Regions from separate parts of the Gracilibacillus marinus genome, predicted to be linked through region 1. Evidence: predicted binding sites of a transcription regulator. Region 1 holds the regulator's gene; each other region holds the start of a gene.

Region 1 (4,155 bases):
GAGGCAAATAAAAAAAGAACGAACTTCTCTTCTAGTATGAAGGAAGTTCGTTCTTTTTACTCTTCATGTAATTGCTCCCACTCTGCCATTAATTGTTCGAGTTTTGTATTCATTGCATCGTTTTCCTCTGTAAGTTGCAAGGATTTTTCGTGGTCTTGGAAAATGTCAGGTTCACATAATAATACTTCGTTATGTGCTACATTCTCTTCAAGTTGGGCAATTTCTTGTTCGATTTCTTCAATTCTACGTTGTTTTTTACGTTCTAATTTCTTTAATTCTTTTTCTTTTTGGAAGTCTGTTTTTCCTTGTTGCTTTGTTACTTCTTGTTCATTTTGTAATTGTAATTCTCTCCATGCCTTTTCTTCATTCTTTTTTTCCACATAGTAATCATAATCACCGAGGTATATTGTTGTTTTGTTCTTTTGCATTTCTAATATTTGTGTCGCTATTTTGTTAATAAAATAGCGGTCATGGGATACAAATAAAATCGTACCAGGATAATCAATGAGTGCTGCTTCTAATATTTCTTTACTATCTAAATCCAAATGGTTCGTCGGTTCATCTAATAATAAGAAGTTCGCTTTCTCCATCATTAATTTTGCTAAAGCTAAGCGTGCTTTTTCACCACCGCTTAGTGCAGCAACAGGTCTTAATACATCATCACCACTGAAGAGGAAATTACCTAGAATTGTACGAATATCCTTTTCATTCATAAGTGGATATTCGTCCCACAATTCATTCAAGACAATTTTGTTCGCATGCAGGGTGGTTTGTTCCTGATCGTAATACCCTATTTGCACATTTGCGCCAAGTTGTATCTCACCTGTATCTGGCTCTAAATGTCCGATAATGTTCTTCAAAAGTGTGGATTTCCCTACACCATTTGGTCCAACTAATGCGATACTTTCTCCGCGATTTACGTGAAGGTTTAGGTTAGTAAAAAGAGCGGGATCTGTCTCCTGATAGCGGAAGGATAAGTCATGTATTTTTAATACATCATTTCCACTTCTTCTTTCTACAGTGAATGAGAACTTAGCAGATCCCTCTTCGCCAAATGGCTTGTCCATCACATCCATTTTTTCTAATTGTTTTCTACGACTTTGTGCTCGCTTAGTAGTAGATGCTCGAACAATATTTTTTTGGATAAAGTCTTCCATCTTTTTGATTTCTGCTTGTTGTTTTTCATATTGTTTCAGTTCTCGTTCATAACTTAGTGCCTTTTGTTCTAAATACTTCGTATAGTTACCATGGAATTTGGTTGATTCATGTCTAGATATTTCGTAGACCATCGTCACTGTCTTATCTAGAAAATATCGATCGTGCGATACGATGACAACGGCACCGTGATAATTCGTAATATAGCCTTCTAACCATGTTAATGTTTCGATATCTAAATGGTTTGTCGGCTCATCTAGTATTAAAATATGCGGCTTTGTTAAAAGTAATTTACCAAGAGCAAGACGTGTCTTCTGTCCTCCACTTAATGTAGCGATAGAAGTTCCCCACATCTCTTCAGGGAAATTCAAGCCATTCAATACAGATTTGATTTCTGCTTCGTATTGATAACCTCCAGCAAGTTTGAATGCTTCTTGTTTTTGATCATAGCTTAATAGTAATTGTTCATACTTGGAACTATCTTGTAAAAAGTCAGGGTCGCCCATTTTTGCTTCCATTTCGCGTAAACTATTTTCTTCCTTTATGAAATGTTCAAATATTTTTAGCATTTCATCCCAAATGGTTTCAGATGAATCAAGACCTGTATGTTGTGCGAGATACCCCATTGTTATGTCTTTAGGTTTATGAATTTCTCCCTCATCATAATTTAGTTGACCAGAGATTATTTTTAACAATGTCGATTTACCTGCACCATTACGCCCAACAATCGCAATTCGATCATGTTGTTTAATTTCCAATTTTATATTTGATAAGATCAGCTCCGCGCCGAATCTTTTGGTTACATTATTCGCTTGTAAATAAATCATTCGTTTCACCTCATTGATGTAAGTGTATCTTATTATTACGGGAATCTGCAAGAGGGAAGGCATTGAATTTTATTAGGAAAGATACTCGTTCGTGAATTATTTCACGACTTTTTTGTTGATATCTGTTACAATGGAAGTAAGTAAAAACATTCACAAACCTATATGGAAATAGAGTAAGGGGAATGAAAAATGGTAAATAACAAAATTCCACAAGCAACGGCCAAGCGATTACCTTTATATTATCGATTTTTAAATAATTTACACATTCAAGGCAAGGATAGAGTTTCATCAAAAGAATTAAGTAATGCAATGAAAGTAGATTCTGCGACTATTAGACGTGATTTCTCCTATTTTGGTGCATTAGGTAAGAAAGGCTATGGATACAATGTGGATTATCTACTTGGTTTTTTCCGTAAGACATTAGACCAAGATGAGAATACTCCAGTTGCATTGATCGGTGTAGGTAATTTAGGTACTGCATTTTTGAATTATAACTTTACCAAAAATAATAATACAAAAATTGAAGTAGCATTTGATGCAGATCCAAGCAAAGTAGGGAAGTCTATTGGTAAAATTGAAGTCCATCATGTCGATGACTTGGAAGCGCATATTGGAGATATACAAGTGGCGATTTTAACAGTACCTGTATCTGAAGCGCAACCAATGACAGATCGATTAATACAATCTGGTGTGAAAGGTATCCTTAACTTTACACCTGCACGTATTACCGTTCCAAATGATGTGCGCGTACACCATATTGATTTAGCAGTTGAGCTCCAATCGCTAGTATATTTTATGAAACATTATCCATTAGATGTAGAATAAAAACAAAGGCACTCACCAATAATAGGTGAATGCCTTTATTTTTTCTCCTTTTTCTGAGCTTTTTTTATTGCACGATGCAATCTTACTAATCGAATGGCTAGTACAAAATCCATTGTTGCAAAAAAAGCTAATAGAATCGTGAAAAAGTTAAATATAGTTTCTTCTACTGATTGTATTGCAATATAGGTAAATAAGATACCTAATCCAAAATACAGAAATGCAGTAGTAAGTGGCGAGAATCTCATTATTTAATAGCCCCCAAGTAATATAAGCTGTAATTGTTCCATCAATTGTTCTACTTGTTCTGGATCAAGCGATAATTGTGCAATAACGGCCATTGTGTTCATCGACATATGGACAATAATAGGTACAATAATCTTCTTTGTTTCTACATATAAAAAAGCAAATACAGTTGCTGCAGCAATATATGTTAACAGATGACTGAAATCCATGTGTAATACCGCAAATAAAACACCTGAAATGATGGCAGAAAAGAAGAAATTCATTCTTTTATATAAAGAACCGAATATTGCCTTCCTGAATACTAATTCTTCTAATATAGGACCAAGAATTGTGATGATAAGAAGAAATACAGGTATTTCACGAGCCACTTGCATTAAGACTAACGTGTTCTCAGAAGCTGTATCTACACCGATAATGAATCGTTCAATAACAGAAGAGACCCCTTGTGCAATCATGACTAGGAAAAAGCCTAATATAGACCATAATATAATTTGGCCGATACCTTTTTCTCGTGCTTGGAAAAAATCACGTATCTCACTTTTCAATAGTAAAAGCGAAATAATGACAGCAATCCCAAATACAACGATATTCCATATTACCGTAACATATGGCAAGTTATTAATATCTATTATCTTAGTTAAGTAATAAGGAAGAACTGTAGCAAATTGTGCTAATACATAAGTAAGGATGATAATCATATACTTCTTTGGCAAAGTTTAACGACTCCCTTTATTTTATTTTTTCTATACATGATACGTATTTTAACACAAATCATGAATGAAATTGAAATGGTAAGACTATGTATAGAAGAGTGTTGTTTATATTTATGACGTAATGAAGTACATCTTTGCATGTATGTCATTTTTTTAGAAAAATTTCATAGTAAATACTTGCAAAAAAAAGTACTTTTCATTATTATAATAATTGTGTTAGCACTCTTGTATAGTGAGTGCTAAAGAACAAAAATTAAATGTAGATATCAAGGAGGTTTATAACCAATGCTTAAGCCATTAGGTGATCGTGTTATTATTGAAGTTGTAGAGCAAGAAGAGAAAACAGCGAGTGGAATTGTTCTTCCTGATTCTGCGAAAGAAAAACCACAAGA
Region 2 (4,155 bases), on a different contig from region 1:
GAAACATTGAGCATAAAAGATTAGTAGTAATGCATAACATTTGATTCATTTGTTGGATGACGAGCAACTTTTACAAAAGTAATATCTTGATACATACGTGCTGAAGCTTTAATTAGGATGACATAGTTTGTTGTCCATATGATTGCAGGATAATTATGCCCTTCTTCTATAAATAATGCTTCAAAAGTATCACCAACCTCTTGTTCAAAAGTATCTTGTGTATATATGTTTGTGTCTGTTTGAAAATCAATCCATTGAAAAGAGATCATTGTTTTCTACCCCTTTCTGTATAGTGATTTCTTTCTTGGTATCATCATATCAGATGATAGCGCATACAGTTTGGGGTATTTTTGTCTAATTTGTGAAATGTTTCACAATTAAAAATGTGTTATACTTAATCCATCATTTTGTAAAGGGTGAAACGATGTGTGGGTTGTGATTATTGTCTGTATTATTGTTGTAATTATGGTGTTAGCACTATCTATTATGACGTTGAATAAAGGTTATGGATATAAACAAACAGTAGATCCATTACCAGAAGAACACTTTTCTGACGATGTAAAGAAGAATTAGATGTAAAGAAGAATTAATTGGCTATAGAAGCAAGATTACTATAAAACTATAGCGTTGTAATAAATGTTAAAGCCTTAAACCACTTTCATAAGTAGGTTTAAGGCTTTTCTCTGTTTGGAGAATACAATTGCTTATAAAGAATAGGCAGACGACATAAGCTATGTTCGTCTGCCTAAAAACTTCCTAAAGTATGAAGAAATGCTTAGCAACAATGAAAACATATAAATCGCTATACAGCACAGCAAGCTATCTGTTGCATTTATCCAAAGTCCATCTTCTGTTTAGATAAGGAGTTTTATTCTCTCCGCTTTCCTTCATTATAATGCTTGTCGATAAATATGAATCGAATCTTGTTTGTTTAGCTTTTTGAAGTTACCAAATTCTTCTCTCGCACTTACTGTATGATCTGCCATCATTTCAATAGTAGATTCGTCAATAGAATAATCACTTAAGCGACTTGGTGCGCCGATTTCAGTCCAAAATCTGCGGAGTTGTTTGATTCCTTCTAGTCCAATCTCTTTATCAGACTTACCTTCTGGATCGACATGAAATACTCTTAAAGCAAATTGTTTAAATCGTTCTACATTCTCATCTATTACGTATTCCATCCAATGTGGGAATAGTATAGCAAGTCCACCACCATGAGGAATATCGTGTACAGCAGATACGGCATGTTCTAAATTGTGTGTAGCCCAATCTCCTTGATAACCCATATTCACCATACCGTTTAGTGCCATTGTGCCATTATAAAGGACAGTTGCTCGTAGTGTTTCATTTTCTAAATCTTTTACAAGCTTCGGACCAGTTTCTACCATTGTTTGTAGAATACCTTCTACCATTCTGTCTTGTAAGAATGTATTTGGTTCATGATGGAAATAATGTTCTAATGCATGTGACATAATATCCACGATTCCATAAATGGTTTGGTCTTTTGGTACACTCTTTGTAAATACAGGATCGAGAATTGAGAATGCTGGATACGAGTAGGGGCTACCCCAACCATGCTTTTCTTTTGTCTCCCAATTTGTAATGACACTACCTGCATTCATTTCAGAACCAGTTGCTGCAAGTGTTAAAACTGTCCCAAATGGCAGGGCATCTGTCGCTTGTGCTTTCTTTGTAACAATATCCCAGATGTCATTATCAGATTTCGCACCAACTGCAATTGCCTTCGTACAATCAATTGTGCTACCACCACCAACTGCAAGAAGTAAGTCAATCTGATGCTCACGACACAATTCAATTCCTTTTCTTGCAGTAGATACACGCGGATTAGGTTCCACACCATTTAACTCAAAAACTTGTTTGTCTGCATTTTTTAAAATAGTCATGACTTGATCGTATACACCGTTTCGTTTAATACTTCCGCCACCATAAACAACTAATATATTTTTCCCATATTTAGAAAGTTCTTGCGTGAGATTTTCTAGTTGATTTTTACCAAAGTATAATTTTGTTGGATTATGAAAAATAAAGTTTTGCATCCATCATTACCTCCTGAAAATGAATTTCTTCATTATATTGTAGTATTACTATGGCAATTATTCTTTTTGCTGTAAAGTATTTTGTTTTGGGAATGAATAGTTAGTAGGAATGTACAATTGTGAACAAATTCGTAATTTTACTTTTCTATCTGTTAAATGTGATGAATTTCACATGACAAATCAAATAAAGAGGAATATAATAAAAATATGAAATATGTTCAATAATGCACAAACTTTATACAGGAGGTCATATAGAATGAAAGTATTAGATGAAATCCGTAGTCGCGAAAACGCATGGGAAAGTTTTAAAAAAGGAAAGTGGCAGTCAGAAATTGATGTAAGAGACTTTATTCTAAAAAACTATACGTTATATGATGGGGATGAAGAGTTTTTAGCAAATCCTACAAATAATACATTAGAATTATGGAAGCAAGTAATGGAATTAACGAAGGAAGAAATGGAACGGGGTGGAGTATATGATTTAGATACAGAAATTGTGTCAACAATCACTTCACATGACGCAGGATACTTAAACAAAGAGACTGAAAAAGTCGTCGGTGTACAAACAGATGTCCCATTCAAAAGGTCATTGCAACCATTCGGTGGTATACGAATGGCGGTGGCAGCAGCAGAATCGTATGGATATAAAGTTGACGACAATGTTGTGAAAACATTCACAGAGTTTCGTAAAACACATAACCAAGGCGTATTTGATGCGTATTCGAAAGAAATGTTGCTTGCTCGTAAAGCTGGAATTATAACAGGACTACCTGATGCTTATGGTCGTGGCCGAATTATTGGGGATTATCGTCGAGTTGCATTATATGGTGTCGATAGATTAATTGAAGCGAAAAAAGAAGACTTAGAAATAGTCGGTGGCAATGGTATCATGAGTGAAGAAGTGATACGAGATCGCGAAGAAATTGCGGAACAAATTCGAGCACTTCAAGAATTAAAACAATTAGGTACGATTTATGGCTTTGATCTTTCTCAACCAGCAACAAATGCAAAAGAGGCTGTGCAATGGCTATATTTAGCATATCTTGCAGCAATTAAAGAACAAAATGGTGCTGCAATGAGTTTAGGTCGTGTCTCTACATTCTTAGATATATATATGGAACGAGACATTCGTGCAGGAGTTTTGACAGAAGAGGAAGCACAAGAATTAGTGGATCACTTTGTCATGAAATTGAGATTAGTGAAATTCTCAAGAACACCTGACTATAATGAATTATTTAGTGGGGATCCAACATGGGTAACAGAATCTATAGGTGGTATTGCTTTAGATGGTCGGCCATTAGTTACTAAGAACTCTTTCCGCTTCTTACACACATTAGAGAACTTAGGGCCTGCACCTGAACCAAACTTAACAGTATTATGGTCAACACAATTACCAGCTGGATTTAAGAAATACTGTGCAAAAATATCGATTCAAACAAGCTCCATTCAGTATGAAAGTGATGACTTGATGCGTGAGCAATATGGTGATGATTATGGTATTGCATGTTGTGTCTCTGCAATGCGAATTGGTAAACAAATGCAATTCTTTGGAGCTAGAGCCAACTTAGCAAAAGCATTACTTTATGCAATAAATGGTGGAGTGGATGAGAAGTTAAAGTTACAAGTGGGACCGAATTATCAACCAATTACATCAGAGTATTTAGAATATGATGAAGTCCGAGCGAAATACGATAAAATGATGGATTGGTTAGCAGGCTTATATGTAAATACATTGAATGTAATTCACTTTATGCATGATAAATATAGTTATGAGCGTATTGAAATGGCATTACATGATAGAGAAGTACTCCGAACAATGGCTTGTGGTATTGCAGGGTTGTCGGTTGTCGCTGATTCTCTATCTGCAATTAAATATGCAAAGGTAAAAACAATTCGTGATGAGAATGGTTTAGTTGTAGATTACGAAGTTGAAGGGGACTTCCCTAAATATGGTAACAACGATGATCGTGTAGATGAAATTGCCAAAGAATTAGTAAAAACATTTATGAACAAAATTGCCCAAAATAAAACATATAGAAATTCTGTACCTACTCAATCGATTTTAACAATTACATCAAATGTGGTGTATGGTAAGAAA
Region 3 (4,155 bases), on a different contig from region 1:
CTCTGGATCAATCACGTCATACAATCCATTTATAATATAGTCTGTCATTCATGTCATCTCCTTATTTTTGCAAAACATGTAGAATCGATAGTGTGTAAACAATTGTCGTAATAGTGAGTATTACCTGGGAAATAATCAAAATAAACTGATTCCCGATTAAATAAGATAGAACAAATAGACATATCGAACAGAAGAAACTAACAAATAGTATTTTACCCACTCTTTCATTAATCATCTCCTTCAGGGTTGGCACTTTTACCTTGCCGATTTTCATAGAGTAACTATATGTCCACCATAAGAATGGTACGATTTTGTACAAGTAACCGATAACACTAAAAATAATCCAACAATAGATATAGAGAAAAATAAGTAAGCTCCAAATTTTTCGATCTGATACCATACTAATACTACAAATAAGCGCAACAATATGAAGTATATTTCCATTTACTAATGCAATAAGTGTAAAGAAAAAAGATGTATCTAATTTTCTCTTTAATCTCTTCTTGTATATCTTATAAATGTTCATTGTGAAAAATGTAAATCCCGCTGCCAATAAGCAAAACCCTACTATTGTTAAAATGCTTCTATCTATCCACACTGAATAGATAAGTGTAAGCAATCCAATACTATACAGACAATAGGCCCATTTAGCATAAGAAAAAGTGAAATCATGTGATAAACTGAACATAGGGACTAACTTTAATGAAAACCCAAATATTAAAAAGGTAAAAAATCCGATAAGACCTACAATAATATGTGAGTAAAATAATGGTTCATGAAAAGACAAACCACCAATTGCAAAACTGTAACTTAAAAGGAGTCCTAATAAGATAGTTATAAATAGACAACATAATGCTGTAACAATATATCCAAACATGATTGTTATATTTTTTGATTGGAAGATTGTGACTAACATTTGAATAATAAACAATGTAAAGCCAATAACAACTAGAAGGCCACCAATAATCGCATTAGATGGATTGATGCCAATCAATATAGAAAATAAAATTACACCGACAATTGTTATCGTCATTTGAATATAGCTAAAAGATTCTCTCCATATTTTTGTTAAAAACACAACAGGAACAAGTTGGTACATTGCTCCCATCACTACTAACATGGCAAATCCTAACACTAACACATGTGCTCCCATCCATATTTCAGGTACTCGAAAATTACCTATAAGTAAATTAGTAGAATGGATAAATAAAATGATTTGAGCAATGGAAAAGGCTAATGTTCCCAAAATAATGTATGTTAGTGGTATTTTAATATTGGTTTCTGATTTTAACTGAATCACGTGACTCACCGCTTCGTAATAATTATTTGATAACTTCCATCTTCATTTGCTGTTGTAACATGTTCAAATCCTAATTCCTCTAATTCTTCATATAAAAACATTGGTCTTCTGTCATTAATAATCGCTAATTTTGCACCTTTTTCTAATGATTCTAATTTCTTTAGTGTACGCATCATTGGTTGTGGCGGTTGTAATCCTCTATTATCTAACACTTCCATTACTCTTCACCCACTTTCTTTCTATATGTGATTATCCAATGCTTTTTTTCTTTCTTTTCTGCTTCGTAGGTAAATCCTTTTCTTCCAAGAACTTTGTGCAACGGGATTGGATTAAATGGTGCGTGAAGTACAAAAGCTTGACCATTCTCCAGTTCCTTCACTGCTTTCATAATTTTATCGAATGGTTCTTTCTTTAAAGCTAAATCTTCTCTTACATCTAATTCAACAAATGGTTCTGACATACTTAAACCTCCTTCGTGCTCTTTTATACTATTATGATAATCATTATCAATTAGTATTGGTGTGATTCCTATCACAACAATAGGTGGAAATCAGACACAATCTTCCGTGTATAAAACACATTAATTGAAAATTTATTAAAAATATTAAAACCCACATATATCTACACATGTGGGTTTTCAAAACGATTTAATTTTACACATAGGGCATTACTTCTTCTGTCAATAAATCTATTGTTTTCTTTACAGACTCTGTTGATTGTCCACCGAAATCTACTTGGGCATAAAAACGTTGATGTTGAAACAAGCTTTTTTGATACTGGATTTTTTCAATGATTTGTTTTGGTGTACCTACAATTAGAGTAGATTCCTTACTAGTAACAAACTCCAAGTCGCTACGTGCCACACCCATTGCACCACCAATCCCTTGTTTTGTTAAGTGTTCCCAATAAGTAGCGTAGTATGGGTAAAATTCTTTTTCTAATTCTTCTTCTGTCTCTCGAATAAATGTGTGTCCTGCTATGGAAACAAATGGGTGTTCTCCCTCATAATGCTTTCGATATGTATCTACTAATCTCTTATATTTCTTTACAATACCACCAATCATAACAACAGTTAGACCACACTTATAATTTGCAGCTCTTTCTGCACTTTCTAATGTACCACCAACACCAATAGAAATTGGTATGTTTTTTTGCATTGCTCTTGGTGCAATTTCTGCATTGTTTAATGAAGATCGATGTCTACCTTTCCACGTTACAATAGATGTATGATTTAATTTATTTAACAATTGTAGATGTTCTGCAAATAATTCGTCATAATCTCGTTCATTATATCCGAACAGTGGGAATGCCTCGACAAATGCTCCTCGACCAATCGTTAATTCACTTCTACCTGCTGATAACAAATCAAGTGTCGCAAAATCTTCATACAATCTAACAGGATCTGTTGTATTCAATAATGATGTAAGTGCAGTTAACTTAATCTTTGAAGTCTTTGCAGCGATTGCAGCTAACACCATTTGCGGACTTGACACAGCATAATCAAGACGATGATGTTCTCCTAAACCAAACACATGGATGCCTTTCTTATCTGCATATACACCATATTCTACTAATTGATCTATTCTTTCTTTAAATGTAAGGATATTCTTTGTAAATGGATTAGCTAATCTCTCTGTTAATGAGTAAACACCATATTCTAACATACTCTTTGTGACTTCCTCTCGTATTATAAAATTGTATTCTTTCCTCACATCATAGCAAAAAGAAATGCAAAAAGAAAAGACTCATCATGTGAGAGACTGCTAAATTATTATGGTAAAACTAATCTCATCAAAATTTTAGTTACTTTATATATAAAGAAGCACCATGTATTTTCACAGTCAGTATGAATAGAAGATAGAGTGAACAAGTGCGGTATGTCTTCCTCTGTTCATTAAAAAAGATGCCACTAAACTCCTTTTGGAAGTTTAGTGGCATCTTTTTTCACTCCAGAAACTAGGTGACTTCACGCATCAACTTTCAATAAGTCATCATCGGTTCGCATGCTCTCCGTGATTCCTTTATTTCTGTTACTGCATTCCAGCCACTACGTTTCTACCGGGCGCTTTCGCTTTTGTCTCATCCAGCTACTGCGCCCAGAAACTAGGTGACTTCACGCATCAACTTTCAATAAGTCATCATCGGTTCGCAAGCTCTCCGTGATTCCTTTATTTCTGTTGCTGCATTCCAGTCACTACGTTTCTACCGGGCGCCTTCGCTTTTGTTATTACTCAACGATTAATGTTGCTACCATATCTTCGTGTCCTGTACCACATGGGATGTTACAACGGATTGTATATTCTCCTGGTTCTAATGTTGCTGTTGCATTCCCTTCTGAATCAATGGAAATGTCTGTTCCTTCTACATCGATACCGTGGTATCCATCTTCATTCGCTAAATTGATTGTTACTTCTCCAGCAGGAACAGTATATTCTTCTTGATCAAATTGCCAATTCGATGCTTTGATGTTCACAGTTTCTCCATCTCCAGAAGCTGCATCTCCTCCGCTATCTTTGTCATCTCCACCACATGCTGCCAAAACCATTGTTAATGTAAGTGCCATGAATACGAATACTATTTTCTTCATTGTTTACTCCCCTTTTCAAATTAATTTACTTCTTTACCCATCTTAAATGTTCTTTCAACATTACGTATTGATATATATCACACTTTTATCGTGATTAAACTCACAATACAGTGTTACCAAATACGGTAATCTTTAATCAACCAAACTAAAAGGAGGGGCTGATGTATGGCTAGCGCGAAAAAAAACACCCATCAAGATCATTCTGCAAAAGGAACAATTGCTTCTGTATCCATTGTTGCTATTGTAATTGTATTAATGTGGATTGGTG

Evidence for each region. The regulator Rex, encoded in region 1, represses fermentation and respiration genes when NADH is low (regulators of the CRP and FNR family bind a similar motif). The targets are predictions, from matches to a motif close to TTGTGAAATATTTCACAA.
Region 2: pflB (formate C-acetyltransferase) is a predicted target of Rex. The motif match lies at 2,214-2,231, and genes of this name have one in related genera.
Region 3: ACFOZ1_RS03870 (DUF2249 domain-containing protein) is a predicted target of Rex. The motif match lies at 1,820-1,837, and genes of this name have one in related genera.

What each region holds. Positions count from the first base shown of each region.
Region 1 covers NZ_JBHSDV010000009.1:5,021-9,175, forward strand. The annotation lists gene tsaD (tRNA (adenosine(37)-N6)-threonylcarbamoyltransferase complex transferase subunit TsaD) at 1-11, shown strand, start outside; gene ACFOZ1_RS16340 (ABC-F family ATP-binding cassette domain-containing protein) at 57-1,982, opposite strand; gene ACFOZ1_RS16345 (redox-sensing transcriptional repressor Rex) at 2,172-2,807, shown strand; gene ACFOZ1_RS16350 (YdiK family protein) at 2,843-3,052, opposite strand; gene ACFOZ1_RS16355 (CPBP family intramembrane glutamic endopeptidase) at 3,056-3,763, opposite strand; gene groES (co-chaperone GroES) at 4,049-4,155, shown strand, end outside.
Region 2 covers NZ_JBHSDV010000002.1:415,337-419,491, forward strand. The annotation lists gene ACFOZ1_RS09810 (hypothetical protein) at 21-269, opposite strand; gene ytzI (YtzI protein) at 427-573, shown strand; gene ACFOZ1_RS09820 (iron-containing alcohol dehydrogenase) at 891-2,057, opposite strand; gene pflB (formate C-acetyltransferase) at 2,314-4,155, shown strand, end outside.
Region 3 covers NZ_JBHSDV010000001.1:879,461-883,615, reverse strand. The annotation lists gene ACFOZ1_RS03885 (metal-sulfur cluster assembly factor) at 1-48, opposite strand, end outside; gene ACFOZ1_RS03880 (hypothetical protein) at 62-1,300, opposite strand; gene ACFOZ1_RS03875 (DUF2249 domain-containing protein) at 1,306-1,518, opposite strand; gene ACFOZ1_RS03870 (DUF2249 domain-containing protein) at 1,518-1,760, opposite strand; gene ACFOZ1_RS03865 (LLM class flavin-dependent oxidoreductase) at 1,954-2,964, opposite strand; gene ACFOZ1_RS03860 (cupredoxin domain-containing protein) at 3,528-3,887, opposite strand; gene ACFOZ1_RS03855 (cytochrome c oxidase subunit 2A) at 4,053-4,155, shown strand, end outside.